DNA from 4 places in the Paenibacillus roseipurpureus genome. Region 4 is predicted to be linked to each of the others. Evidence: riboswitches for the same ligand, from Rfam matches in the RefSeq annotation. Region 4 holds a riboswitch; each other region holds the start of a gene.

Region 1 (5,939 bases), 500 kb from region 4:
GCGAAGAAATTGTGGTGAGTCTTGTGTCCAGCCAATTGGATGCCGACAGGATGGATTACTTGCTGCGCGACGCCTACTTTACTGGAGTCAATTACGGAACGTTTGATCTAGAACGGATTCTTCGCGTGATTCGTCCATACAAAGGTCATATCGTTGTCAAAGAGAGCGGGATGCACGCCGTAGAGGACTACTTGATGTCTAGGTACCAAATGTACTGGCAGGTGTATTTCCACCCCGTTACGCGAAGCGCCGAAATTCTGCTGCATAAAATTTTTGCCAGAGCCAAGCATTTATATGAAGATGGGTATGCGTTTGGTTTTATGGTGGAGCCTATTCATCATTTGATACAGAATCAGATTTCGCTGGAAGATTATTTGGTGCTCGATGAGTCGGTTATGCAGACGATGCTGACCTTCTGGTGCAATGAGAAGGACGCGATTCTTAGTGATATGTGCAAAAGGTTCCTGGATCGCAGGCTGTATAAATACAGTACTTTTGACGAAAATCAGGAGCATTTGATTCAGAGGATGGAGCATGTGATGCGAGAGGCGGGGTTTGATCCTTCTTATTATATGGAGATCGACTTTCCGTCCAATCAATCGTATGATGTATATCGCGCAGGCGAGCATGACGATAATTTGCCGATCCTCCTGCTGGATCATAAGGAAAACTTAACGGAAATATCCCATCGTTCGGAGATTGTGCAATCGATTAGCGGTTTTCAAATGGGGAAACATCATGTGTACTACCCTGAAGAGCTGCTCGAGCGATTAAGCGCCGAGAATTATGCTGATGTTTGGGCCATGCTAGGTGAGCAAGATTAAATAGATTTTATCAAGTTGGAGATCGAGGAGAAGAGACATGCTGACGGATTCACATACACATTTAAATGCAGAACAATTTAACGAAGATCAGGCTGAAGTGATTCAGCGCGCGTACGATGCTGGTGTCACGAGAATGGTCAATGTCGGCTTTAATCGCGAAACGATTCCGAGCTCTATCGCCCTTGCGGAGAAATACGATTTCATTTATTCCACGGTAGGTTGGCATCCTGTCGATGCCATTGATATGACGCCGGAAGATCTCGATTGGATCGAATCCCTGTGTCAGCACAAGAAAGTCGTGGCGATCGGGGAAATCGGCTTGGATTACTACTGGGATAAGTCGCCGAAGGACGTCCAGCAGCGGGTTTTCCGTGAGCAGATTCGTTTGGCGCGCAAGCTCGGGATGCCAATCGTCATTCATAACCGGGATGCGCATCAAGATATTGTACATATTCTAAAAGAGGAAAAGGCGTCGGAAGTCGGTGGCATCATGCACTGCTTCTCGGGGAGCTGGGAAACGGCCAAGCAGTGTCTGGATATGAATTTCCATATCTCATTCGGCGGGCCTGTTACCTTCAAGAATGCGGTTCAGCCCAAAGAAGTGCTCGCACAGGTGCCGCTCGACCGTCTGCTCATCGAAACGGATGCGCCTTACCTGACGCCGCACCCATTCCGCGGTAAGCGAAATGAAACGGGATATGTTCATTTAGTGGCCGAAACCGCCGCGGAAATTCGGGGGATGTCTCTGGAAGAGTTGGCTGAAGTTACAACGAATAATGCGATTCGTTTACTCGGCCTCAAGTAAGGCATTTTTCTTGAACTTGCGATGGAGTATGACTCCGCTAACGAAGCTAATGCAGATGAAACTTAACGCAGGTACGATGAGATAACGGATTGGAAGACCAGGCATGTAAGGAATGGTTAGCAGGACAAGCTCCACGGTAAGCGCCAACCATATGAGATAGGCCAAAGCGCGAGCTTTGCCTTGAGGTTCGAGCGGGTACATGCCAAGCCAGAACGTATACCGATGAGCTCGCTCAAGCGACGTTACCTGGATCATGGATATCGCCAGCGTGATAACCAGAATGATGCTGCGTACGGAAGCGGTGTTCGAAGCAGCGATGGCTAAGGCGCTAATCATGGTAATACGCAGGAGAATCGCGAACAATTCGGTTCGCAGCAATGTTTTGGTGTAGATGTATAGATAAGCTGAATCCTGTCGAAATGGGACAGCTCGCGTAAGTCCGCTGATCCAGCTTCGGCGGGCTATTCGCGTTGGCAGTTGAGGCACGTCAATGAACCAGTTGAAGAAGGCATAGAGTTTTGCCTGTTGTTGCTTTTCTTTGGCGATCAAATAGTCCCAACCAATGAAATAGCGTGACACATTGCGGAATACCGCCAGCCATATGAATAATAGAACTAATGCAGCTAGACTAGCCCAAAGGACGCTATAGTGAAATTGGATGGTGAGCAGGGCTAGCGAAGCTGCCCAACGTAAGCAGACGGAAGCGAATCTCGTTCGCTCAGAGACGAATCTACCTTCTTGCCAACTGGCGGATAGGTGAACTATTTTTAATAGAAGAAACAGGATGAGCATCAATAGAAAAGGTTGTGCCTTAGAGCCTAAACAGTGGTAATACAGCGGTGCCACGGCCACCCAAGCTAGTAGAAGCCAAACACTCTGCATGAGATAGCTATACAGGAAACTGCTTCTAAAATAGATGCCCATTTCATGCTCGATACGTAATAGAAACATGCGGTCTGCACTGCGAGTTAATGTTCGTATGGAGCTGGCAGATAGGGAAGGCGTGAGCACGAGAAGCACGATCCATAGGTACGGATAATCTGTCGGAAGATGCTGTAATGTTTTTGCATAATAATAGGAAGAAACAATGACAAGAAACAACAAGAAGCCGATAAAGTTGCTCCGTGCGGCGTACTGCCAATAGCCCATGGATTCCTTCCAATAATAATTAAATCTCTGCCTCCATAAGGCCTGTGTATTCAATGCATATGTAGTATCCTCTGAAGGGTTCATTGCGGATCTCCTTGCACGAGCTTGTAGAAGATGTCGTCTAATGACGCATGAGGCAGCACTGTTTGTGCGCGCAATTCGACTAAATCACCCTGTGCGACCCGATGCCCTTTGTGAAGTACGACATAGTTATCGCAATATTTCTCAATTGTAGACAAAATGTGCGAAGAAATGAGAAAGGATGCGCCCTTTCGCTTCATATGGACCATGAGGTCGAGTAAAGAGCGGATCGCGAGAGGATCCAATCCGAGAAAAGGCTCGTCGATGATGTATAGGGAGGGCTCGATTAAGAAAGCATTCATGATCATCACCTTCTGCTTCATCCCTTTGGAAAGGTGGCTGGCGAAGCTGTTAAGCTTGTCTCCCATCTGAAATTGCGCTAACAGCGATTGGGATCTAGTGGTGAAGTCGGCCTTGGATACACCGTACGCCATAGCGGTCAGTTCCAAGTGTTCACGGATCGTTAACTCCTCGTAGAGCTCAGGGCTTTCTGGGACATAGGCATACGTAGAACGATAAGCGATGGGATTCTCCGTTAAGGTTAACCCATTGATGTGAATGGATCCTTTCTGAGGTTGCAGCAATCCCAAAATATTCTTAATTGTAGTACTTTTACCTGCGCCATTGAGTCCAATTAATCCCATCATTTCACCAGGTTGAATCGAGAATGTGAGATCGTGAAGAACGGGTTTGTTTGGTAAATATCCCCCGAATAAAGCGTTTACTTGCAAGATGGGCCCCATCTCAATTGCCTCCCTAAATAGCAAATTATTGGTATTTTCGAATAGAGATCTTCCAGAATCATTATAAACAAATTTGAATTTTTAACCTAGTTTTAGCCACAGTGGTATAAGAAAAGGTGTATACGTACGTTATAGTTAGAGAAATGCAGATAAAATGAGGTTATATTTGAAAAATAATCGAAATTTGAGCAATTTAGCCCTTTTTAACGGGTGTATATCCCTTTACAGGTTGTGATTAACAGCGTAATATACTTTTCATAATAACTTAATATCCAATTTGCCAATTTTCCATTCGCTGAGTTCCAAATGTGGAAACGGGGGAACCACTGCAAGCTTGATTAGCGTTCATACGCTGGCAAGTGAGCAGATTGAGTATCAGGGGTGAATCAGAGACGTAAGCAAGCAGCTTGCGCCTCAGTAGGGCGACTCTCACGTCCGAATCCGTCAGCTAACCTCGTAAGCGTAAGAGAGGTAACGATTGTCGTGCGTGCTATTTGTATTTCACTATGCAAACTAAGCCAGCGAGAAGAGTCCTCTTCTTGCTGGCTTTTTGTCCACATACAGGGTTCTACACAGATCAGATGACATAAAATGACCTGGAATTCATAGGATGTTGAAGAGGTGAAAAGGGGGGGACGACCCGATTCGGCGTAAGTACCACCGATGACGGCGAGCACGTTAAGTTAACTAAAAACCTTAGTCGCGTCAAATTTTATCATGCTGTAACCTGGCGGCGAGGCTTTGAAGGAGGACCGAAGAAGTGGGCAGTATCTCATTTAGCGAGACCCATGTAAAACGATCATCCAGCATGTCCTTCGCATTGCGATGGAAGCATGAAAACTTGCGTTTGATTTTAAGCCTAGCTCTAATCTCAATCGCAATGACTTTCATGTTTTTGGTGTTGTTGTACGGAACGGCTACCAAGAGCGTATCCGTGGTTGTGAATGGACAAGAAACTATTGTGCACACGAAGCAATGGGTCCTGCAACGCCTACTGGATGAACAAGCCATAACGATTGGTGAACACGATGAAATTTCGAGCGCCCTGACGACCAAAATCAAGGGCGGCGATAAAATCGTCATCGAGCATGCTTCGCCAATTCAATTGACTGCTGATGGAAAGACCACCACTGTTTACACAACTGCAAGAACGGTAGAAAGTGCATTGCAACGTTTAAATATTGCACTTGGGGAGAACGATCGCATCACTCCCGAACCGACAGCCGCTCTCGGCGCTGGCGATGAAGTCAAAATCGTACGTGTGACCAAAGTGACGGAGGAAGTCTCTGAACCGATCGCATTCGAGACAGAGAAGAAGAGTGACGCTAATTTACTCAAAGGGAAAGAGCAAGTCGTTCAAGAGGGTAAAGAAGGCGTACTGGTGAAGAAGAAAGAAAAGACTTTCGAGGACGGCGTTTTAGTCGCGGAAGCAGTTGTGGGTGAAGAAGTACAAACAGAAAGTATTAGCAAAGTAGTTGCCGTTGGCACGAAGAATCCCGTTGTTGTGCTCTCCGCCTCCTCACCGAGTGTGGATGAAGTATCTAAGAATGGTGTCACCTTCGGTTATAAGCAAATTCTTAAGAATGTGAAGCTCACCGCTTATTCAGCGGACGCAGCATCGACGGGAAAAGATGAGGGTGCTTACGGTTACGGTAAAACCTATACAGGGACGACTGTAACGGAAGGGCGCACGATTGCTGTTGATCCCAAGGTGATTCCACTGGGTTGGTGGGTCTACATTGAAGGTCTTGGCTTCCGTCGTGCTGAGGATATCGGCAGCGGCGTGAAAGGCCAGATGATCGATGTTTATTTCGAAGATCATGGCTATGCCAATAAATTCGGAACGAAACAAGGATATACCGTCTACATTGTCGGTCCCAAAAAACCGTCAGAGAACTAACGTGTAAACGTTCGTTTCGGCGGGAACACTACCCTATACACGTAGCTTGGCGACTGCCTGCGCGAAAGAAGAGGAGACCCCTCTTCTTTTTCTGCGTACTGGGGGCTAGGAAGGAAAACGGTTCATGATTAAAGAGATGATCGTTGTCGAAGGTAAAGACGATACAGCTGCCATTAAGCGGGCTGTGGAGGCGGATACGATTGAGACGGGCGGTTCGGCCATCGGGCAAGCCGTGCTCAAACGGATCGCGCTCGCCCAGCAGCGCCGAGGCGTTATTATATTCACGGATCCTGACCACGCTGGTGAGCGGATCCGCAAGATTGTTGCAGCCAAGGTGCCAGGCTGCAAGCATGCGTTCATTACACAGGAGCAAGCTGCGTATAAGGGTGATATCGGCGTCGAGAATGCGACGCCAGAGACGATTCGCCAGGCGCTGC
Region 2 (5,939 bases), 1.4 Mb from region 4:
GGCGAAAATTTAACACTGCGCGGTGTGAGAGAACATGAGATTGGCATCGGCGACATCTTGGCTATTGGCGAGGTAATCGTTCAAGTATCCCAGCCGAGGCAGCCCTGTCATAAGCTAGCGAAGCGACTGGATTGGCCAGAAGCCGTGCTGCGGGTTCAGGAGTCAGGGTTAACAGGATATTATTTTCGCGTGTTAAAAGAGGGCTATATCGCGCCTGAATCGGAGATCAGTCGTATCGCAAGCGACGAGGGCAGGGTAACGGTTGCGTTCGCGAACAAGTTAAGATATGAAGATAAGTTCAATCGAGAAGGTATTCAGAGGCTGCTTGCCGTAGCGGCGCTGTCGGGTTCTTGGAGGCAAACTTTCGAGAAGCGATTAGCGGAGTTGAACGTATGACGCGTATGCCGATCACGGGGGTCATCCTTGCTGGGGGATTGAACCGTCGCATGGAAGGAAGAGCCAAGGCGCTCCTGACTGTACAAGGTGAGGCATTAATCGTACGGCAATTGAAGGAGATGTCAGCTGTTTGTGGGCAGCTCATTGTGGTGACGAATGAGGCCGAGGCCTTGCAGACAATGATTGGACAAAGCTTGGACATGAATGTCACCTATGTGACGGATGTTTATCGTCAAAACGGTCCTCTAAGCGGCATTCATGCAGCTGCGCTTGCAGCCACGATGCCGCATCTGTGGATTGTCGGCTGCGATATGCCCTTGATTTCAAGCGAAGCTGCAGCAGCGATGGTTTCCCTGTGCCGCGACGAAAATGTGGACGCCGTTATTCCAGAAATCGATGGACGCCTCCATCCGCTGCACGGCATTTATGCACGAGAGGTTGGTCCTGAGGCTGAACTTCATTTGCAAAAAGAAAGCTACAAGCTGATGAAGCTGCTCGATCATTTGGATTGGCTGCCTGTAAGGAATGATTTCTTCAAGCAGCGTCAGCTGCGTACAAATTTTGTTGTGAATGTGAATACACCCCAGGATTTCGCTGATATGTTAACAAATCTATCATCATTTACTGATTTTTGATAGAAAATATGCCATAATGAACGGAGAGAGAAGGTGAACTCCAATGCCAAAACTGCTGCTTGACCGCTTTGGGCGCATGCATGATTACCTGCGTATCTCAGTGACAGATCGATGTAATTTGCGATGTGTGTATTGCATGCCAGAAGAAGGAATGGAATTTGAACCCGATGAGAAGCTGTTAACTTTTGAAGAAATTACAGAGGTTGTCCGTGTCTTGGCGGGTCTAGGCGTTCGTAAATTGCGATTAACTGGGGGAGAGCCCTTAGTTCGTAAAAATTTGGAACACCTCATCCAATCCCTATCACAGATTCCTGGTATTGAAGATATTGCGTTGACAACGAACGGGATTTACTTTGCGTCACGGGCAGAGAAGCTGCGTGCTGCAGGGTTAACTCGTGTAAATATAAGTTTGGATTCCTTGCGAGCCGATCGATTCTCAATGATTACGCGCGGCGGCGATATCCGTCGTGTGCTAGCTTCGATTGAAGAAGCCTATCGGGTCGGGATTACTCCGATTAAGCTGAATGTCGTTCTAATGAAGGGCATTAATGATGATGAAATTGCTGACTTTTTGCAAATGACGATCGATCGCCCGATTCAAGTTCGTTTCATTGAATATATGCCAATTGGACACCAAGACCAAGATTGGAAAAGCCGTTATCTATCGCTTACGACTGTACTTGATCGTTGTAAGGAAAGGGGCTGGAATGCCACCGCTTCGGATGCGGTATACGGTAATGGACCTGCCCAGAACTATCGGATTGACGGCGCATTAGGCTCATTCGGATTGATCCATCCCATCAGTGATCATTTCTGTGAAACGTGTAATCGCCTGCGGCTTACGGCAGATGGGAACATCAAGCCTTGCCTGTATTGGTCGGATGAATTTAATGTGCGCAAATATATCGGGGACGATGCTGCGGTGGAAGATTTGTTCTTCCGTGCGCTGGATATTAAACCGCAAAATCATGAGATGGCACAAGCGCTGATGAATGAGGAGCAATCTCATACACCAACCATTCGCAGGATGTCACAAATCGGCGGCTAGGAATTAGGGAGGCAGGAAGCAAGTGAATAGTGAGCTGAAGCTGAGATTTGGCCGTCAAGTGATCTCCGTTGATGAAGCGCGAGCCAAACTCTATGAATACTGCCAACCAGCGAAGGTAGAAGCTGTTCCATTGGAGCGTTCAATCGGCAGAACGTTGGCGGTGGATATTTACGCGAATCACAATGTGCCGCATTTCCGCCGCTCGGGTGTAGATGGGTATGCGGTTCGTTCCAAGGATATACTTACAGCCTCACCTGAGACGCCTGCTCTTCTTCAGGTCATTGAACGGATTCCTAGCGGTACGGTTCCAACACGAACGATTGGAGCTGGCATGGCAGCCCGCATTATGACGGGTGCACCCGTACCAGATGGCGCAGATGCCGTCGTCATGTTGGAGATGACGGATTCCTTGCAGGATGAAGCGCAAACGAATGCGCATGTACGTATTAAGAAAAATGTGCAAGCGGGCAGCAATATCACACCGATTGCGGGTGAAATTGCGCATGGGGATGCTCTTATAGCCAAAGGGTCGCAGATCGGTGCAGGTGAAATCGCGATTTTGGCGACATTTGGCTTCTCGGAGGTCTCGGTATTTTGCAAACCGACGGTTGCTATTTTTTCAACGGGATCTGAGTTGCTACAGGTTGAGCAGCGTTTGCAGCCTGGTAAAATCCGCAATAGCAACAGCTATATGCTAGCGGCACAAGTGGAAGCCGCTGGCGGCTCGGCCCAAATTATGCCTGTGCTCAGTGACGATCCGCGCCACGTTCAGGCGGCTTTGGAAGCCATTCTACCTGATGTCGATCTCGTTCTTACGTCTGGCGGTGTTTCGGTAGGGGATTATGATGTGTTGGTGGATCTGTTCGGCCATTTCGAGGGCAAATTGTTGTTCAATAAAGTTGCCATGCGGCCTGGAACACCAACGAGTGCAGCTGTATGGAAAGGGAAGCTGCTTCTCGCACTATCAGGCAATCCTGGGGCATCCTTCGTCGGATTTGAGTTATTCGCCAAGCCGCTAATGAAAGCTATGATGGGCAGTCAGCAGCCCGTTGGTGAAGCGCACACCGCCTTTCTGGATGTGCCCTATGATAAGCCTTCGGCTTACCCGCGGTATATTCGCGGAACTACGCGCCTGGAGGCAGGAACCGTATGGGTTCGCCCAGCGGGGATTGATAAGTCGAGTATTATGGTATCCATTAAGGATGCGGATTGCTTGATTTGTCTGCCCGCGGGAGGAAGTGGGTATGCGCGAGGCGATCGTGTGCAAGTATGGGCAACGAAATAAATTATAAATAAAAAGACAAGACCCACTCAGACTGAGTGGGTCTTGTTTTCTTAGCTTTCGCTTAGAAGAAAGTAGCAAGAATAATAACAAGCAACACATAAAGAACTAGAATAACGCCAACTGAGTTCCCGTAACCAGGTGTTCCACAACCTGCAACATATGACATGGTATCGCCTCCGCTTTCTAGTGATGTAGGTTAAACACTATACAGCATATGTCTACGGGATAGGAGTTGATTGGACGAATGCCCTGATGGCTGATCGCGTTTTGCCGTTCTTATAAGCAAAAGCCGCCCATCACGTAGATAACGCTACCTGTGGGCGACTTTTGTTTGCTGAATCTGTTTCAGCTCATTATGAAATTCTGTACACTTTAATTTTCTGAATGCCGAAGCTGCGTAAGGATTGTTTCGAACCAGGAATATAGATATCGAGTCGATTTCCTTTAATGGCACTGCCCGTATCAGACGCAGTCACATACATACCGCCTGTTGGAAGTCCATCAAACGAATATCCCTCGATATACAATTTCGAGCCTAGCGGAATAACGGATGGGTCTACAGCTACTGTACCGAGTGCAAGGGGGTTGCCCATATAGTCGAGCGCGCCGTAACCACCATTCTCAGAAGGATCTGCCGAATAAGCTGTGGATTCAAATACTTGATAATCAGGCGCATGATAAGCGCCATCTTTACTAAGAATAGCTAGATTGCTGTTGGCATCCCAATGTACGGGAATACCTGCGGCACTGGAAAGAAAGCGAAGCGGGACGTATACGCGACCATTCTGGAATTGTGAAGCAGTGTCCAGAACGACGGTAGAGTTATCAATGCTGGCTTCTTTTTGCCCAGAGACGAGTGTAATCGTATGTTGGTTGTTGCTCAGTGTGACTTTGATTTCAGTTCCATCTTTTTGCCAATCCACGGAGTAGCCTAATTTCTCGGTTACGAAACGAAGCGGCACTTGTGTGGAATGATTGCCATCCAGAAATGGCTGTGCATCCGGGAAATGAATCAGGTCATCGTTGACTTGCACTTTCACGTCCATCTTGGCTTGGGCTGCGTGCGCCTGCGTTGTAAATGGGGAAAGAAAGCCACCTGCCAATACTGCTAAGGAAACAGCAAGGCTTGTTAACCCTTTAGTAAGTTTATTCAATTGGTAATCCTCCTTCTTGAGCCTTCGAGGTTAGTTGACGGGTTCGGGAAGAAGGTTCTCCCTAGTCTGCTCTGATTAGAAGCAAATATTCACCCCAAGTATTTCGTCCCCCGTACCAGTGCTTGATTTGGGCACCAGACTCGGCTTCAAATATAGTATCATCGTGAGCGGCTCGGAACAATGACCAAATATTGGGGCCTTCCTGACATACTGGACTTAGGTCTAGGTTCAAAAACAGTCGGGGGTCGGTTTTGACGTTGGCGTAAGTGCGTTACGATATAGCTATGATGGAGTGAGAGACGATGTAGAGGGAGTGAATGAATATGACGAAGAATCAGGACCGTGAATGGGATTTGCAACATATAGGTGATCAAATTGGCAAAATGGCGGAGACGGTCTGGCAGGAGACCATCGGCAAGGCAGGTGCCGCGCGCAGCGGCACAATTGAGGAGCTGGAAGCGCGCTACGAGGAAGCGTTGCAGGCCACGATCGCGCTACGCAGCCACATCGCGCGCGCAGAGGAAATGGCGCAGCTGCGCGGCGAGCAGGCCGAGCTGGCGATGCGCGCCGGCGAAGAAGACCTGGCGCGGCTCGCGCTGCAAGAGAAGCTTCGCGAGGAAGCCGCGAGCGAGCACTACCGCGCGCAGTACGCGAGCAGCCAGGACCTGTGCCTGGCGCTCGCAGAGCAGCTGCGCGGGCTGCGTGCGGGGCACGCAGCCGAAGAGGTGCAGCCGCGCGGCGGGCTGCACGGCAAAGAGGCTCGCGACACGTGGCGCGAGCTTGAAGTGACCGGCCGCGAGCTCGGCCGGGAGGCGCTCCAGGGGCTTCGCTTAGCGGGCCGCCTGTCGCGCGAGACGCTGAAGGAAGCCAGCGGCAATCTTCAGCATGAGTTTCGCGCGCTGCGCAGTAAGTTGCAGCACGAGTGGCAGCAGGAGCAGCGCAGCCGTGAAGAGCGGGACCCGCGCCGCCAGAAGTAAGCTTATATTTTTGGATAAACACTACCGTCCAACAGGACGGTGTAGTCGTTTTTTATAAGCCAAAGCCTTGCCGGATAAGGATTTGCTTCTTGGAGGTCGTCCATTCTTATGGTATGCTAGGAAACGTATGCAAGAAACGAAATGGGCAGCCAGAGGAGGTGCAGCAAATGGGAGAAGACATGAAGAATAACCGCGCACGCAACACAGCGCTTGTGCTGATCGGCGCCGGTGTTTTTTTGCTTCTTGATCGAACTGTAGGCTTTTTTCCCATTCTGGCCGTTATCCTCATCTTGCTGGGCATTCATCGCGTTCGTTCACGCAAGGAGCGCAAAGGATATGTGCTGATGGGGATTGGCGCCGTCATTTTATTCGGGGATCATCTCACGATTGTCATTGCGGTTGTGTTGATTTCACTCGGTTTGTTTTTCATACGATCCAAGCAGG
Region 3 (5,939 bases), 990 kb from region 4:
TCTATTCTTTCATATGGAGGCAGGCAATGTCCACTTTCCTTGCCCATACTGTGCGCACACCAAATAAGCGTTACTCAATCGAGCAAAGCCTATTCATGTTCCTTTTTAATGCCCACTATCCGCCTGGTCAATGCACGCGATTCATCCGAACAACCCGATAGTACAGCTGTGCGCTGATCTCTTGCTCGACTTCCAGATAGCCTTCCATATGTACGAAATCACCGATCATATAGGTGCTGGCATCCGTCGAATCTGCATGGGTTAAGAAAAGAAGTGCTGCCCCCTCATCGCCAACCACAAACCCCACTTGTTCCTTCACGTGGAACTTCTCAATAATTTTGCCGTGGTGTGATCGGACGATATGGTGGAACCGCCAAGCCCCTTCCTCATTCACGATAAAATAGAGTACACGATTACGATGTCCATTACTGAACTCCCTCGTTACACCAATCATGCAAACCTTCTCACCGATGCGCAAATACTCATCAATCACATGCGATTTCAGCCGCAAACGATGCACATTCTTACTTTGAATATAAGATTCCATTTCTCCGATCGAGCGCTGATCTTTGGGATCTTGCCTCGTTGCATAGAACACTTCGCGAATAAACGTGTCGGTCTGAATGTCCCTAGCACCTTTGAAATGATTATACGTTTTGAAAAATTGCTCAATGACCTTCCGAATCTCATCCGGAATGACAGGTCCCGATTCAACGCTTATCCCATGGTCTGTTCGACCCGACAATTTAATTTTATGAAACCAGCTTTTCCAGACACTGACTTGCACGGTGTACCCATCACCTACTTTCTTCCAACCATTCCTCCATTATAGGCGATAATTCTCAAAAATTCGACTAAAATCGCATGACGTTAAAAGAGCACCTGCTCGCCATGCTTCACCTTCGTGAAAGTCGTGACGAACAGATGCCCTTATTCGTTGGCAGGCTGGCGAGTCAGCCTCGGCCTTAAAGCACGCGCTTTGCACCTACATATCTGGATCCCCAGTAGGAGCTGGCGAGACTGTCTACGGTTACCCCGCTTGAGGTTGTCGCAGAAATGAATTGATTATTGCCCAGATAAATGCCGACATGATTGACGATATTGGATGCGAAAAATACGAGATCTCCCGCCTTCAAGTCCGTCACCCTTGTCCCTGCTTGATCATACATTTGCACCGAGGTGCGAGGCAAATCGATCCCCTTCGCTTCGTATAAATAACGGACGAAGCCAGAGCAATCGAAGCCCTTGGGCGTTGTGCCTCCCCATTGGTACGGAGTCCCTTGGAACGCCGTTGCCGCTTGGATAATCTGGGATGACAACGTTGGCTGCACAACCTTCGGCACAGCAGGTGCTAGCGGCGGCGCGATGTAGGCAGGCTTATGGCTGTTGCCATCTGCCTCAACGATCGCGATTTTGTTCGGATCGTTCCACACAATCGGAGATCCAAACGTTTCTGTAATGAAACGAAGCGGAACCACCGTGCTTCCTTCTTTCAACGTCGGGCTGCTTTCTAGTGTAACTGGCTTGCTGTTCACAAGCGCCTGGTCATTGTTCGTCGTCAATTGGATCTGTTGATCCTTGTTGACCAGCGTGACAACGATGTCGTCACCTTGCTTAGACCAGCCGACTTGGTAGCCAAGCTTTTCAGATAACACACGAAGTGGTACCTGAAGTGTGCCTTCCGCATCAATAAACGGCTGAACTTCAGGAAATTGAAGCAGCTGATCATTGAGCTGAACCTTCACCGAGTCGGCATCTGGTGCAGCAGCTTGTACGGATGGAGAAGTGAACACGGGTAGAGCTGCGCCAACTAGCACGCATGAACAAATAAGACTTTTTGCAAAAAGTTTCAAAAGATTGTGCCTCCTTGAAGCCTCCGAGGTTAGTTGACGGGTTCGGGAAGAGGTTTTCCCTAGTGCAGTCCCTTCGTCAAGATGCTGACGAGCTTTCTGTTCATTCACCCCAAGTAAAGAAGTCCCCCGTACGCGAGCTTTTGCTGCTCGGCGATTCGGCATTTTTTGTCTATGTTAGACTAGCACAATTCGTTTTGGGCTGGCAATATTTTCACCGTGGTAAGTGTTTCCAACCCGTTGTCTATATATCTGTTTCTATACTAAAAACGACCCATGCATTCAAATTTCGGAGATCTCTTTCTTTCTTATCAACCACTTTGAACTCATCCGTTTCAGGATCACGGATCACAAAGTAAGACTGATCGTTTTCCCGGTATAGCTTCTTCGCGACATCGATGGCAAATTGCTTCGTCATATTGGTTTCCCTCCATTGATCAAAACTATCTTTATTATAGTTGGGGATCCCCTTTAAGAAAACCGTCCTAGCGGGCGGTCGAACCCTTGGGGTTCAATTCCCTTGCATGAAAAAAGACCACCCGAAGGTGGTCTTTTCAGTAAGCGGGCGGCGGGAATCGAACCCGCGCGATCAGCTTGGAAGGCTGAAGTTCTACCATTAAACTACGCCCGCATATCAAAATGTAAGAAATGGTCGGGACGACACGATTTGAACATGCGACCCCCTGCTCCCAAAGCAGGTGCTCTACCAAGCTGAGCTACGTCCCGTAGTGTATAGAAAGTGTAAATGGCGCGCCCTGAGAGATTCGAACTCCCGACCTTTTGATTCGTAGTCAAATACTCTATCCAGCTGAGCTAAGGGCGCTTATGGAGCGGAAGACGGGGATCGAACCCGCGACCCTCGCCTTGGCAAGGCGATGCTCTACCGCTGAGCCACTTCCGCACGGTATGTTTTGTCGCTTGAGGCGACAAGGAATAATATATCAGGAATCTATCCCATTTGCAACTGTTTTTTCAATTCACCCATTATTTGATAAAAACCCCGCCAAACGGCAGCACTTCGCGCGCAATGCGGCGCAACAGACTATCCGATTTCATATGTTCATCTAATTTAGGGTCAGGCTTGCACGGCTGCATAAGCACATGCCCATGCCCCGTCATCTCCCAATGATAGTTCATATGTTGGCTGGCCAGCGTATTCCCATACACACTGAGGCGAAGCTTGGCCTGCCGCGGATACGCAACGAGACATTGCACATCAACATACAGGGGCTGCTCGGGATCCAAAGCCATCTTGAAAAGAGGCCCCGTGGTTAACAAACCCAAGGTGCCAGGCCCTTGAAACTGCATTTTCACCAGATCCTGCGTGATGAGCGTGTTCTTCATATTTTGCAAATGAGTCGTAAACGTTACTCCCTCTGTATAGAACAGCACATGACGAAACTCAAATAGGAGGTCATCCTCTGCCTCTAACGGCAAAACGGCCATGTTATAGCCCTCTGGAAGGCCTAACATCATCTGCGCTGGACCGCTCACCCGTGACTGGATGAATCGTTTTTTTCTCAGCATGCTGGGCAGCTTCATCAACGCGTCTTCGCGCTGCTCAGGCTTCCCTTGGAACGCAACGATTTGGTTGGGATGCAGAACATGCACAGCTTCGCCCTTCTGGAGCCGCATGGTGGCCATTCTGGCTAGCGCGCCTTCATTTACATAGATAACCTCCATCCCCAAACCCCCCGTTCACCTTCTACCGCAGTCCGCGCTTCTGTCTTCGCCATACGATCAATCGGAACACACGTCCTAGCAGGAAATAACCTACAACCAGGGCTGCAGCGGTAATCACCATGTAGAGGATTTTACGATTGCGCTGATCTTTATCGCGGGCAATTTGCTCCATCGCCTTCAAACGCTCTTGAAGTTGAGCATTATCCTTTTTCAGATCCTCATTCTGACGCAGCAGACGATCTTCGATCTCTTGCGATTGTTTAACCGCCTCGGCCAGCTTATCCTTCTGATCAGCAAGCTCTTGCTTGGTCGCTTCATAATCCTTCTGAATTTGCTCGACATGACCTGGCAGTTGATAAATATCTTTCACACGATCTAACAAAGAAGCGTGAGCAACAGGAGCCGCGTACAATAATCCTATCAAGCTGATCAGGACCATACCTGCTTGTCCCTTCCTCGCCATGTTCCGAATACACATACGACAGGCCTCCCCCACAGCTACTCGACATTATCTTCTATTTTAACGTAAAAATCACCCCCATACCACTTCTACTCGATGGGCCTAACTGGATAGCGTAAAATCGTTTTCAGCTTCGCTGGCTCAACCCGTCTAGGGTCCGATACATAAATCTCGTGATGCAGACCATGGATACTTTGTTGATTGTTTTCCATGTACGTCTCCATTTGCGACAGCGTCTCTGGCTCCGTGGAATAAGGTCCTACGTGGAGCATTTGTACACAGGTTCCCTCATGCAGGGTAGCATGATTAACATGCGAGATCAGAGTGAGCTCTTTCTTCTTGGCGGCAGCCGCCTCACGTGCCCTTGTTATTTGATCAACCGTCACGTAATCCGGCATACGTATGAGCAGCTTCCAATGCCATAGTTCTTTGGGGACCTGCAAGGCCGTTCTTGGATCTCCGTCCACCCACCACTGCCCCTCTAGCTTCGCAACGGTGAAATCTTGATTAAGCTTCTTATGATGCGCCTTCACGCTATAGGCAACGGTATACAACGCTTCTGTCGCGGCCGCAAAGCCGCTCTCATTGGGGTCCCCTTGTCCAACAATCGATACATAGGAAATTGGCCCGAATTGAACAAGCTGCGGCTTTACTGGGGCTGAGTAGTACGACTTGTAGGCTTTAGCTAAATCTAATTTTTCCATTAGACACTCCCCTTCCTTCCTTACTATACAACCTAAACCCTGACAACCAAATAGAAAAAACTTACCCACCGCAACAAAATGCGACAAGTAAGTTTTTCACCTATAAAATCGAATGTAATTATTCCGCAGCTGGTGGCGTGAATGAGCGTTGTGCAAACTCCGCATCTAGCATGTAGAAAGCATTGCTGTCTTTATCAATGCGTTTCAGCTTGTTAATGATGCTGTCGAACATCGCTTCTTCCTCTACCTGCTCATCAACGAACCATTTCAAGAACTGCATGGTAGCATGCTCTCGATCGTTTAATGCCAAGTCGGATAAGTGGTAAATCCGTTTCGTTACTTCTTGTTCATGCAAATAAGCATGTTCAAACGCATCTAGAATCGACTCATATTGATTCACTGGCGTATCCATGCCCGCGAACTTTACTTTTTTCCCGCGATCATTAATAAATTTGAAAATCTTCATTGCATGGAACTTCTCTTCTTCTGCTTGAACAATGAAAAAGTTAGAAAAGCCATCCAAACTTTCCGCAGCGCAATAACCAGCAATCGCCAAGTAGACGTGCGCGGAGTAAAATTCATAGTTCATCTGCTCATTGAGCGCTTCGGTTAGTGTATCGTTTAGCATCTGTGCACACACCTTTCTGGAACTGAGAAACTTTTGACTTCGTCAAAAGATCCCTATATATGGTTATCTCTTGCGTATTCCCCATACATACAAGATTACCAGAATCGCGTATACAAATACAAATGGAAGTAACAACTTCATCAAATCTATATTCAAACCATCACGCTTTCAGCCTTAGATGCCGCGATAATTTGCTTAATTTGTGCGTAAAGTAAGTCCGGAGATTCGGCACATAGCAGCTTCTTTTTGCCAATCATCGCAATACATTCCCTCTTGCAATATCTGCAATTGCCCAGGCAATCTTTCTTCTTCTGTTTCAATTCTGGGAATTCATGCTTAATGGTTTTATAAATTTGCTTCGATCCGAATTTCTCATTCCGGCAGCAGTATTTTATCGTTTTCAAATGGGATCTCCCCCCGCTAGTCGCGTGTGTTTCACTATTCTTGATATTAGTGATAATAATTATCAATGTCAACTGAAAAATAACTGACCTTGTTCAAAAACGTCAGAACGGAGAGCGTAACGTTTTTAACGCAAAAAAACTCCTCGATTTCTCGAAGAGTTTAGCTCTATGTATTGAAACAATTCGTACGGTTTGAAAAGTGAGTCATGT
Region 4 (5,939 bases):
ACGGCTAACATGGTGTGTCAAGTTATAACTTTTGGAAGGTATCAGGAGCATCCCGCACTGCCCCATCTGCACCTCAAGCTATTCATCCAGCACGATGCCATTCATCGCCACATGGGCGGGGAACATGTCCATGCCATCTGGCTGCTCTTGCTCAGGCACCCAGTTGTCGGTTTCCCAAATCTTCGACATTTTCAGCGCTCGGCTGCAATGCACCCAGCATTCCTGCACTTCGACGCCAACAGCGGCGATGGGGGACTTGCCGTTCAATTGCATACTGGCTAGCAATTTCTCATTCACCTTTTTCTCCACAGCAGGGTGGGGTGCTCCGCTGAACGGCATGCACAAATGAATAAAGCCCGTAAGGCTACTCCTGGGAGTAAGCTTAAGGGCTTCATTCCTGTGATGAGAAGATTAATTGGATTCAGCAGTTAGTTGGTTGTAGATATCATCCCACAGAACTCGTCTGGCTGACACATACCGCTTCGCGTAGTAGGATTCGCTCAACTTATTCTTAACAACACCTTGGTTTGTGGCGGAGTGAACGAATTCACCATTGCCCAGGTACATCCCTACGTGAGAGATACCGCTGCCATCCGTGTTGAAAAATACGAGATCGCCCTTACGAAGTTCACTTTTGTCGATCCAGTAGCCTTCTTTGTTTTGGGATTTAGAGCTGTGCGGAATGTCGATGCCGAACTCGCTGAATAGGTAGGACGTGAACCCAGAGCAATCAAACCCTTTGGTTGTTGTGCCAGCCCATTTGTACGGAGTTCCCATGAGGTCATCGACGGCGCTGTCCATGGTGGACGACGCGAAAACGCTTCCTACACTCACACTCAAAAACAAAACAAGACTAAAAACAAGAGTAACAACGTTCTTCAACTGCTTGTCTCCTTCCGGTGCCTACGAGGTTAGCTGGAGGGTTCGGTTGAAGGTTCCCTATGATCCCTGTCTTGCAAGATCAATTCACCCGGAGTGGTTCCCCCGTTTCCCCATAAACTGAGGAATTCGGCATGAAATATTTGGTTTTTTGATGCTAGATCATGTAATTCGTCATAAACAAAGAAAATCCTCTTTTTGTTTGGCAAAATAGGCGAAAAAAAAGCCCAATTGTTCGGAAAACAGACAAAAAAAAGCCCCTTTCTTTGGCGAAAGGGACTTTATTGTACAAATAGACGAATTTGCTGGATGTTAATTGGATATTTTGGCAGAAAGTAGCTGATATTGGGAGGTGATGCTCCAGATTTGGATGAAAATGTGGAACAGCGGATACAGCTGATAAATGAGCAGCGCGACTAGTCCAGCCCACACATAAGTCGCCGTTACCGTGACGCCCGCCAGAAGTCCTGAGATGAGAAGTAAGGAAACGGCAAGTCCGATAATGGGGATCGAATGTCGGAAAAAGGAAATGACTGTCGAAAGGACGCCAAGCTCAGCTGCAAGCGCAAATTGGATATACATGAACAGCAGCTGCAAGAGAAAGCCATACATCATAAAGCCGAGAATCCAAGGCAGCAAGTTCAGCGCCAGCTGTTCATAGGAAGAGCTGTGGGCTAGAATCCATTTGGCCTTAGGGAAAAGCCAGATCAACGGCAGCAGTGTCAGCACGATGCGGATCAGATACACGAATAAGAAGGGAAGCACGAGCTTTTTCATGCCACGAAAGAAGCGATAGCCGGCATTCTGCTCGGTGTGCGTCAGCGAATAATAGACACCGCCATTCAGGAGGGGGGTGAGCAGCATACGCACGCATAGCAGGAACGCCAGCCATCCTAGGTAGGAGTGGCTAAGATCCGTTTTTAATAACTGAAATTGACCTTCAGCTAAGAAAAGCTGCAGTGCTTGCTTAGGCTGCTCGCTGCCCGGAAAGCGATGCATGAGGGGGACGAGGACGCCCTGAATCCCCTTATACAGAAGCACCCCCCAGCCCATTTGGTACAGGAAAAGCATGATCGTGGCAAAAGGCTGTTGCATCGCTGCCCTGAAGCCGGATTTGATATAGGTTGCCAACGAGGTCCCTCCTCAAAGTTTTCTTTAGAAAACTGGCTTCGTAAGCGGGCTCAGAGTTTGTCGTACTTCATGAGCTGCGCGCTTACCAGGCGACTGAGCCGAACAGAGCTTGCAGGAACTGGGCGAGGCCGAGATTCCACCGTATTTGCCATTTCGTATTTAACTCCGTTTGATAAAAGTTGTTGATATGCTTATTCTCCAGCACGAGCGTATAGGTTGGATCGATCCGCACCCAGTCGACGGGGGAGGCGTTCGTAAATTTGAATTCGATGGAGCTGTCTTTGCCATCCCATGTTTTATCCAGCGACGTCCCATCAGCAAAATGGAACTGAATCGGCACTTCTGGTGAATTGCCGCCATGTTTCACAATGCGGACGGTACTTTCGTACGTCTCGGAGCCCTTACTGCCTTGAGGCTTGATCTGCACGCTTTCAACCGAATAATCCATCATCCTATCGCCATACACATATTGGTTGAAGAAATCATCCCACTTCGTCTTGCTGACATCCTCCACAACTTGCTGAAAATCCTTCGTAGACGGATGCTTGAACTGCCACCGCTGGAAGTAGGTTTTCATGATGCGGTCCATGACTTTGGTGCCCACTTGCTGCTCAATCGCCTTTAGTACAAGCTTGCCGCGCGTATACACATTTTCAGCGTACTGCTCATGCCCGGTATAGGCCCATGCGTCTTTGCGCAGCGCATTCGGTGAGGTAATGTAGCTGGATTCAACGGCTAAATTCGGCTTATCGCCATACTCCGCTTCCATCACCTTGTCCTCGGCATAAGATGTAAAGCCTTCATCGAGCCACGCTTCTTCGAATTCATTGCTGGCCACGAGTCCGTAGAAAAATTGATGGCCAATTTCGTGGACGACGACACGCTCGAGTTCCAGATCTGGATCTTTGTCGGATGCTCCCCAAGCCGTTACTAATGTGGGATACTCCATCCCGCCAGCGCCATTCCCGCCGGCAGGAGGCACGACAATGGAAAGGGTCGAGTACGGATACGTTCCGTACCACTGGCTGTAGCGCGCTAGCGCTTTTTTGGCAGCGTACATATAGCGATCCTTCAAGTCTTGATGGTTCGGATCGAGATATAGCTTAATCTTAACTCCTGGCACTTGCGGCGCCGAGAAAGGTTCCTCGACATAGACGAAATGGGGGGAGGCGGACCAAGCGAAATCATGGACATCTTCCGCATAAAATTGGTACGTCTTCATACCCTTATCGGTCACAGCTGGCTTCACTGGGAAGCCAGTAGCGGCTACCGTGTAATTGGCGGGCACTTGAATTTTCACATCATACATCCCGAAGTCGGCATAGAACTCCGAATTCCCATGATATTGATGGAGGTCCCAACCAGGCTCGGTCCGGCCGCGCGTACCTTTGCGCTCGTAGGCCGCAACTTTCGGAAACCATTGCCCTGCCATGACGAAGTCGTCCACATAACCCATCCGGGCAAAGGCAACGGGCAGCTTCACCAGGAATTCGGTTCGGATCGTAACGCGTTCCCCAGGACCGACGGGTTTCGTGAGTGGAATTTTGAGTAACGTATGGTCGTCCTTATTGCCGTCATCTGGCTGTACGAACGTCATCCGTTTGGTGAGGTCATTGCCTTCATCGGATTTTACAGATAACAGCTCCATGCTGCCGCCGCTGTCAGCTTTGGCTTCGTCCTCGCGCAGCTTGCCGCCCGATTCCCGCATGAACGTCGTTTTCTTCGAGGCGAACGCATTCGGGTAGAGATGAAAATAGATGTCATTCACAGGTACAGACCCTGGATTTTCCCATGTGAGGGTTTGCTGTCCTTGGAGCTGCTGTGTTTCAGGAATGTAAGTAACGTTCATGTGATATTCAGCAATGCGATAGCTAAGCGGTGTTGATGTTTCTACGGGGTTCCCGCTATCGGCAGACCGCATGTCCGGTGACTTCGCCAAAGGAACCTCTTTGGAAACGACGGGAACAATCCCTCGTGGTGTGGAAGGGAGCAACGTGTCCGTTATAAACACGGCGCCGGCAGCCAGCAGCATGACGGCAATCCACTGTACTTTGCGGCTATTGAATAGATTAATCATGAGATTCACCCCGCCTAAACAAGCATCTACAGCATGTATATGTAGACAACCTAGGGAATATTTCTGCGGGATAAAGAAATCTCGGAAATAGGCGATGTAAGCCCCCGCCTCTTGTTCTGCTGAATGACTTTCGCTACAATAATAGCAAGTCGTCATTTTAACTTAGGTGAAAGTGGAAGGTGAACTCATGGAAGCGGATAAAAAGAAGCTAGCCTTAAATATAGTAAGTTCCAAAGTCAATCATAAAGGATTCGGCGCAGGTGCGATTGACCTTAGCAACGTATCTGGCGTTATTATCGATGGTGAAGAAGCCTACCTGGATGAAGGGACCCTTCATGCGAAGAGCAAGATCGAGAAAGGGATTAAGTTCTCGATGAATAAAGAGGAAGTTCCAAATGGCCGCAAAGCGTGGATCGTTTGGGTCGCGGTAGATCGCGCGGAAGACGGTGCTTACTACGCAGGGATGTCGGCGTGCGAGATGTTGATTGATACCGAAGCGCGCCGCGGATGGAAGATCTTGGCCGATCATGTGAACAAGATGGATGCCGCAATGAAGCGTAAATTCGTACTGGAGGGTTTGTCCGACAAGGAGCGTGAAGCGTTGCGCACTTGTCTGATCGCACACAACGAAGACTGGTGGAATCGCTCGGACCAAACGCTGAAGGATGCGTTATCGTAAGCTTTTTGGGGCGATTATGGAGAATATGAACATTATGTGTCATCCATTGTTAGGCTAAGGGGAAGCGGGTATACTAGACCCTAGTGTATGTTACCTCATATACTAGGACAGCAAAAAGGCAGACTAAGACGCGCTTAGTTCTGCCTTTTTGTGTTATATAGCATGCCGGGAATGACAGGGTTTAGTCGTTCCACCAGCGTTTCAGATCGTTCCACCAGGAGCCGTTGTCGCCTTTGGAGCCAGATTTTTGACCATTGGTCCCATTCGGATCGGCAGCCTTGCCTGTGCAATACGTCGTCGGTTCCGTGCCTGCTAAGAAAGCTTCCATCTTCGCGTTCGGGCAGTCCTCGTTGGACAGCTTGCCGCTTACAGGATCAATATAGACGGTGGTGACACCATCTGGGACCGTAAACAGCTTCGGAGGTATGGCATCCAACGTCTGCTCCGTGAAATCCGCGAAGATCGGCGAGGCGAGATGCGACTCGACCGTCGAAATGGCACGGCTCTTATCGTAGCCAACCCAGACGGCGGTTGCCAGCTCAGGTGTGAAGCCGACCAGCCAGGCATCGGTGTCGGTTGTGCCCGTTTTGCCAGCGATCGGCCGCTTAATTGTGCTGGCAACACGGTTGCCCGTTCCGCCCTCTTCGAAGACGCTCTCCATTAAATTCGTCATAACATAGGCGACAGCAGGGGGGATGACTTGTTCTTCCACCTTCTTCGCTTCATATAAGACCTCACCATTCGCGTCCTCGATGCGTAAAATAGCCGTTGGCTCACGATGGATGCCCTCATCGGCAATGGCGGCGAAAGCCGAAGCCATCTCCAGTGGGCTCACGGGAAACGAACCTAATGCGAGGGAAGGCAATGGCTTCATGGGTGAAGCCACGCCGAGCTTGCGGGCGAAGTCGATCACCTTCTGAGGGCCGACATCGAGGATGGTGTGCACCGCGTAGATGTTATCGGACTTGGAGATCGCCTGCCGCATATCGATATTCGCATTTGGATACTGATCATTGAAGTTTCTTGGTACATACTGCTGGCGCCCTTCATCGTAAGTAAACACCGTAGGTTCACTCTTGACCATCGTGACAGGGGTATAGCCATTCTGCAAAGCGACCATATATACGAATGGCTTGAAGGAAGAGCCAGGCTGCCGCGTATTCGAAAGCGCGC

What was found. A riboswitch is a leader RNA that binds a small molecule or an ion and turns the genes downstream of it on or off. The one in region 4 is predicted to bind cyclic di-AMP.
Region 1: another riboswitch for cyclic di-AMP. It lies ahead of MJB10_RS00935 (ubiquitin-like domain-containing protein); the one in region 4 lies ahead of MJB10_RS25310 (C40 family peptidase).
Region 2: another riboswitch for cyclic di-AMP. It lies ahead of MJB10_RS05275 (stalk domain-containing protein); the one in region 4 lies ahead of MJB10_RS25310 (C40 family peptidase).
Region 3: another riboswitch for cyclic di-AMP. It lies ahead of MJB10_RS03280 (C40 family peptidase); the one in region 4 lies ahead of MJB10_RS25310 (C40 family peptidase).

The regions. Positions count from the first base shown of each region.
Region 1 covers NZ_CP130319.1:207,092-213,030, forward strand. The annotation lists gene MJB10_RS00915 (HD domain-containing protein) at 1-824, shown strand, start outside; gene MJB10_RS00920 (TatD family hydrolase) at 862-1,629, shown strand; gene MJB10_RS00925 (ABC transporter permease) at 1,612-2,862, opposite strand; gene MJB10_RS00930 (ABC transporter ATP-binding protein) at 2,859-3,608, opposite strand; cyclic di-AMP (ydaO/yuaA leader) riboswitch at 3,886-4,080, shown strand; gene MJB10_RS00935 (ubiquitin-like domain-containing protein) at 4,363-5,502, shown strand; gene rnmV (ribonuclease M5) at 5,627-5,939, shown strand, end outside.
Region 2 covers NZ_CP130319.1:1,152,820-1,158,758, forward strand. The annotation lists gene MJB10_RS05250 (MOSC domain-containing protein) at 1-396, shown strand, start outside; gene mobA (molybdenum cofactor guanylyltransferase) at 393-1,031, shown strand; gene moaA (GTP 3',8-cyclase MoaA) at 1,075-2,079, shown strand; gene MJB10_RS05265 (molybdopterin molybdotransferase MoeA) at 2,102-3,364, shown strand; gene MJB10_RS05270 (YjcZ family sporulation protein) at 3,426-3,530, opposite strand; gene MJB10_RS05275 (stalk domain-containing protein) at 3,718-4,518, opposite strand; cyclic di-AMP (ydaO/yuaA leader) riboswitch at 4,523-4,662, opposite strand; gene MJB10_RS05280 (PspA/IM30 family protein) at 4,842-5,495, shown strand; gene liaF (cell wall-active antibiotics response protein LiaF) at 5,663-5,939, shown strand, end outside.
Region 3 covers NZ_CP130319.1:698,866-704,804, reverse strand. The annotation lists gene MJB10_RS03285 (hypothetical protein) at 128-787, opposite strand; gene MJB10_RS03280 (C40 family peptidase) at 966-1,853, opposite strand; cyclic di-AMP (ydaO/yuaA leader) riboswitch at 1,857-2,024, opposite strand; gene MJB10_RS03275 (hypothetical protein) at 2,095-2,268, opposite strand; tRNA gene MJB10_RS03270 (tRNA-Gly) at 2,411-2,481, opposite strand; tRNA gene MJB10_RS03265 (tRNA-Pro) at 2,500-2,576, opposite strand; tRNA gene MJB10_RS03260 (tRNA-Arg) at 2,597-2,673, opposite strand; tRNA gene MJB10_RS03255 (tRNA-Gly) at 2,677-2,751, opposite strand; gene MJB10_RS03250 (AIM24 family protein) at 2,835-3,533, opposite strand; gene MJB10_RS03245 (hypothetical protein) at 3,556-4,011, opposite strand; gene MJB10_RS03240 (GyrI-like domain-containing protein) at 4,083-4,697, opposite strand; gene MJB10_RS03235 (ferritin) at 4,816-5,325, opposite strand; gene MJB10_RS03230 (DUF1450 domain-containing protein) at 5,478-5,729, opposite strand; tRNA gene MJB10_RS03225 (tRNA-Lys) at 5,930-5,939, opposite strand, start outside.
Region 4 covers NZ_CP130319.1:5,557,129-5,563,067, reverse strand. The annotation lists gene MJB10_RS25315 (hypothetical protein) at 79-339, opposite strand; gene MJB10_RS25310 (C40 family peptidase) at 412-801, opposite strand; cyclic di-AMP (ydaO/yuaA leader) riboswitch at 886-1,024, opposite strand; gene MJB10_RS25305 (hypothetical protein) at 1,192-2,010, opposite strand; gene MJB10_RS25300 (M1 family metallopeptidase) at 2,093-4,087, opposite strand; gene MJB10_RS25295 (YwhD family protein) at 4,275-4,766, shown strand; gene MJB10_RS25290 (transglycosylase domain-containing protein) at 4,948-5,939, opposite strand, start outside.